Regions from separate parts of the Cohnella soli genome, predicted to be linked through region 2. Evidence: a T-box and tRNA genes for the amino acid it is inferred to sense, from the RefSeq annotation. Region 2 holds a T-box; the other holds one or more tRNA genes.
What was found. The T-box of region 2 lies ahead of tyrS (tyrosine--tRNA ligase). A T-box ahead of a tRNA ligase gene usually reads a tRNA of that ligase, here a tRNA-Tyr.
Positions count from the first base shown of each region.

Region 1: it has a tRNA-Tyr gene. The T-box ahead of tyrS (tyrosine--tRNA ligase) is inferred to sense a tRNA for this amino acid. The anticodon was not compared.

Region 1 is NZ_JBHSMI010000019.1:31,035-33,332, forward strand. Features, by position in the region: gene ACFPOF_RS09660 (carbohydrate-binding family 9-like protein) at 125-739, opposite strand; tRNA gene ACFPOF_RS09665 (tRNA-Leu) at 818-903, opposite strand; tRNA gene ACFPOF_RS09670 (tRNA-Arg) at 924-1,000, opposite strand; tRNA gene ACFPOF_RS09675 (tRNA-Cys) at 1,016-1,089, opposite strand; tRNA gene ACFPOF_RS09680 (tRNA-Gly) at 1,106-1,180, opposite strand; tRNA gene ACFPOF_RS09685 (tRNA-Gln) at 1,188-1,262, opposite strand; tRNA gene ACFPOF_RS09690 (tRNA-His) at 1,282-1,357, opposite strand; tRNA gene ACFPOF_RS09695 (tRNA-Trp) at 1,381-1,454, opposite strand; tRNA gene ACFPOF_RS09700 (tRNA-Tyr) at 1,470-1,553, opposite strand; tRNA gene ACFPOF_RS09705 (tRNA-Thr) at 1,573-1,648, opposite strand; tRNA gene ACFPOF_RS09710 (tRNA-Phe) at 1,673-1,748, opposite strand; tRNA gene ACFPOF_RS09715 (tRNA-Asp) at 1,761-1,837, opposite strand; tRNA gene ACFPOF_RS09720 (tRNA-Met) at 1,874-1,950, opposite strand; tRNA gene ACFPOF_RS09725 (tRNA-Glu) at 2,051-2,125, opposite strand; tRNA gene ACFPOF_RS09730 (tRNA-Ser) at 2,152-2,244, opposite strand; tRNA gene ACFPOF_RS09735 (tRNA-Asn) at 2,248-2,298, opposite strand, start outside.
Region 2 is NZ_JBHSMI010000029.1:161,079-163,376, forward strand. Features, by position in the region: gene tyrS (tyrosine--tRNA ligase) at 24-1,307, opposite strand; T-box leader at 1,378-1,605, opposite strand; gene serS (serine--tRNA ligase) at 1,978-2,298, shown strand, end outside.

The DNA.
Region 1 (2,298 bases), on a different contig from region 2:
TAGTGTAAGAGCTAAGTATATAGAATCGTCTCGGGTAACTATTAGTTTTTCGTTAGCTTTATTCACAGGATTAAGCAGAAAAACGACGTCTCGTCCTGGATGCAACGATAACCAGTCTGTCCCATCACTTCACAAACGATAACTTGCCGAAACGGTCCGCGATATGATAATTGACAGCCCCCGTGGGCGACCATGCTTGATATTCGCGAACCCCGTCCCGATCCTCGTCGATTCTGAAAAAATTGATTCTCCATTCCGTCCCTTCCTTCGCAGCCTGAGGAAAGTTCGAGAATGGAATCTTAAACGTATATATACGCTTGTCCCCTTCCGTCACGATCTCTTGAGAAAATCCTTCCACTTCCCAATCAGAATCCACAGTGAAGCTTAGCGGGTCCATTTCGTCTTCGTGGTCGATCATCAGATCGCATAACACACCGCTCGGGCTCACGACAAGTTCGATATATTTCTTGCAATCGCCTACAGCGTCGATGAACATTTCCACGACGTCCTGCTCGTACAGCGGATCTTTACGATTCGTGTAGTTACTAATCCAGTATGTATCTTTGCATTCAAATCTGACGTAAAGGGCCTTATCGTCCCAGCAAGCCCGAACCGTCGTTGGTTCTTTGACTTCGGCACCTGTAACGACTTCGACGAGGCTTACAGATTCGATCTCGCGCCACATCTCTGTGTGATATTGTACGTGGAGACATTGATATTCCTTAACATTAATCGACATGAGAACAACCTCCGAATGTACAAAAAAACTTATTCCTTCGGATTGTTCAATCCTTAGAATAAGCTTCGCTTGTTGTGTTGGTGCCGGTGAAGGGACTTGAACCCCCACTCCCTCTCGAGAAACGGATTTTGAGTCCGTCGCGTCTGCCATTCCGCCACACCGGCATATTCAAATGAAGTAAATCTGGCGCGCCCTAAGAGATTCGAACTCCTGACCTTTTGATTCGTAGTCAAACGCTCTATCCAGCTGAGCTAAGGGCGCATGTTTTAAGCGTATTGGAGGCGCCACCCAGACTCGAACTGGGGGTAGAGCTTTTGCAGAGCTCTGCCTTACCACTTGGCTATGGCGCCAAAGGCTTAAAAATTTTGGAGCGGAAAACGGGATTCGAACCCGCGACCTTCTCGTTGGCAACGAGATGCTCTACCACTGAGCTATTTCCGCATATAAATGGCTGGGGATCTAGGATTCGAACCTAGGAGTGACGGAGTCAAAGTCCGTTGCCTTACCGCTTGGCTAATCCCCAACATCGTACTTGGTGAAAATGGGGCGGACGAGGGGAATTGAACCCCCGAATGTCGGATCCACAAACCGATGCGTTAACCACTTCGCCACGACCGCCGCGATATAATGCCTTATTTAATTGGCAGGGGCAGCAGGAATTGAACCCACACTAACGGTTTTGGAGACCGCTGTTCTACCCTTAAACTATGCCCCTACGAAGAGTAGAAAATGGTGGAGGATGATGGATTCGAACCACCGAACCGTGAGGAAGAGATTTACAGTCTCCCGCGTTTGGCCACTTCGCTAATCCTCCATAGTAAGGAGTAAAGAAATGGTGCCGACTAGAGGACTTGAACCCCCAACCTACTGATTACAAGTCAGTTGCTCTACCAATTGAGCTAAGTCGGCGTATTATGGAATTTAGTAACTGGATGGTGGCTCGAGACGGAATCGAACCGCCGACACGAGGATTTTCAGTCCTCTGCTCTACCAGCTGAGCTATCGAGCCTTAAGGAAAAGATGGCGGAGCCGACGGGATTCGAACCCGCGGTCTCCTGCGTGACAGGCAGGCATGTTAGGCCACTACACCACGGCTCCGCGTTGTGCATACTCGGTAATGAGCCGAGAGTTAATTGGTTGCGGGGGCAGGATTTGAACCTGCGGCCTTCGGGTTATGAGCCCGACGAGCTACCGGGCTGCTCCACCCCGCGTCGTTAATCATTTCGTCAATTTCTTGAGCGACTTTATTATCATACCTCATATCGCTTATGTAATGCAACCCTCAATTTTTGGTAATTTTTACGGCGATTCTGGTGACCCCTAGGGGATTCGAACCCCTGTTACCTCCGTGAAAGGGAGGTGTCTTAACCGCTTGACCAAGGGGCCAACTTGCCGCTGTTTACGAAAAATGATGGCGGAGAGAGAGGGATTCGAACCCTCGAGACGCTTTAGGCGCCTACACGATTTCCAATCGTGCTCCTTCGACCAAACTCGGACACCTCTCCATATGGCTCCCCGAACAGGACTCGAACCTGTGACAACTCGATTAACAGTCGAGT
Region 2 (2,298 bases):
TGCTTTTTGTCTCGCAATAGCGTCTACTCGAACTTCACGAGGAAGTAATTTTTCTTCCCTCTACGCAGCACGACGTATTTGCCATGCAGCCGGTGTTCCGGCGTCAGCACGAGGTCAACCGCCGTCTGGCGCTCGCCGTTCACGTACACGGCGCCGCTTTCGATGTCCTGACGCCCTTGACGTCTGGACGGTGCAGCTTGCGCCGTAATGAGCAAATCGAGCAGCGGCGTCTCCGATTCGCCCGTAACAACCGTCGTCGGCATGTCGCGAAGCGCTTCAACGAGCTCGTCTTCGCTCAGTTGCGTCACATCGCCGGAGAACAGCGCCTGCGTGATTTTCTCGGCGCTGACGAGCGCCTCTTCGCCGTGAACGAGTCGCGTCACGTCTCGGGCGAGCTCGCGCTGCGCTTCTCTTTTCTCCGGACGTTCGGCCAATGCTTGTTCCAGCTCTGCGATGTGCTCGCGACTCAGGAAAGTGAAGTATTTCAGGAACTTGATGACGTCGTTGTCGTCCGTGTTGATCCAGAACTGGTAGAACGCGTACACCGACGTTTTGCTCCGATCTAGCCATACGGCGCCGGACTCGGACTTGCCGAACTTCTTGCCATCGCTCTTCGTCACGAGCGGAACGGTCAAGCCGAACGCTTCTCCTCCGCCCATTTTGCCGATCAGGTCAAGCCCTGCCGTAATGTTGCCCCACTGGTCGCTGCCGCCGATCTGCAAGGAACAGCCGTGATCCGTGTGCAGCTTGTAGAAATCGTAGGACTGCAAAATCATGTAGCTAAACTCCGTGAACGAGATGCCGTTCGCAAGGCGCGAGTCGACGGAGTCTTTGGCCAGCATGTAGTTAACTGTAAAGTTTTTGCCGATGTCGCGCAGGAACGTAATAATATCCATCGGTCCGAGCCACTCGTAGTTGCTGACGAGCTTCGCGCCGCTCTCCTCGCTGAACTCGAGGAAACGCGACAGTTGCCCTTTCAGCGCGTTCGTCCATGCCGCGACAGTGTCGTCGGAGTTGAGCGAGCGTTCCGTTGTCCGACCGCTCGGATCGCCGATTAGCCCCGTGCCGCCGCCGACAAGCGCAATCGGGCGATGGCCCGCACGTTGGAAATGGCGCAAAATCAAAATCGGCAGCAAATGCCCAATATGCAAGCTGTCAGCCGTCGGATCGAAGCCGCAGTACAACTTGACCGCTTCGCTGTCGAGCTTTTTCTGCAACTCTTCGCGATGCGTAACTTGCTGGATCAGACCTCTGTATTCCAATTCTTCTAATACATCTACGTTAATCTTGCCGTTCCCCGTTGTCATAGCAATCGCTCCTTATCGTTAATCCGTATATGACTTCCGCCAGACGCAAAAAAGACCCGATCTGTCCGAAGACAGGGACGAGTCATCGCGGTACCACCCTGGTTGAGCATGCCGTTCGCAAGCTCCACTCTCGCCGGATAACGGTCGGCTTCCGTTTTCCCCTTCCGCGGCGCCGCGGTTTCGGCAGAAAAATGCTCCGGGACGTATTTCGTCCTTCGCGCGCGTACCGGCTTGCATCGACCGCCGGCTTTCTGGAACGCTGACCGCGAAAACTACTGTTTCCCATCATCGCTAACGTATACAGTATCGTTTGAATCACTTTAGCTTATACCCGCCCCTCTTGTCAATCGCCATCTGCATGCGCTATACTACAACAAATCGAATGATCGACAATATGCCTATGAAGAGCATCCAACTCGGAGGCGTTCTCGTCAAGCCGGATCGCGACAACCGCCGCGCCGCCTAAGTTAACCGTCGTCCGCACGTTACAGCGGAGCGAAAGAGGATCGGACGCACGCAAAGCTTCTCCTACGTCAGAATACGTCGGGGATCGAGTTTGCTTCGTTCGGTCAATTTGGGTGGCACCGCGAGTATGAAACGCTCCTCGTCCCATGAAGACGAGGGCGTTTTTTGCGTTTTTATCCGGTTATGCAAAAAGGAGAGCGGCAGCATGTTGGACATCAGATGGATTAGAGAAAACGCCGAGCGCGTGCGCGAAGTGGCAAAATGGAAAAAAATCGAGCTATCCGTGGACGAACTGCTTGATTGCGATGTGACGAAACGCAAAATATCGACCGAAGTTGATCAGCTACGGGCTTCGCGCAACCAGTTGTCGCAGCAGATCGGTCGAAATGTGAGCCGCGGGCAGTTCATGCGCGTCTCAGAGATGAAAGAAGAAGTCGCGGGCATCAATGCGCAGCTTGTCGTGCTGGAGCAGGATCTGGCCGAAGCGGATCGCCGCTACGCCGCGCTAATGAGGCTCGTGCCGAAC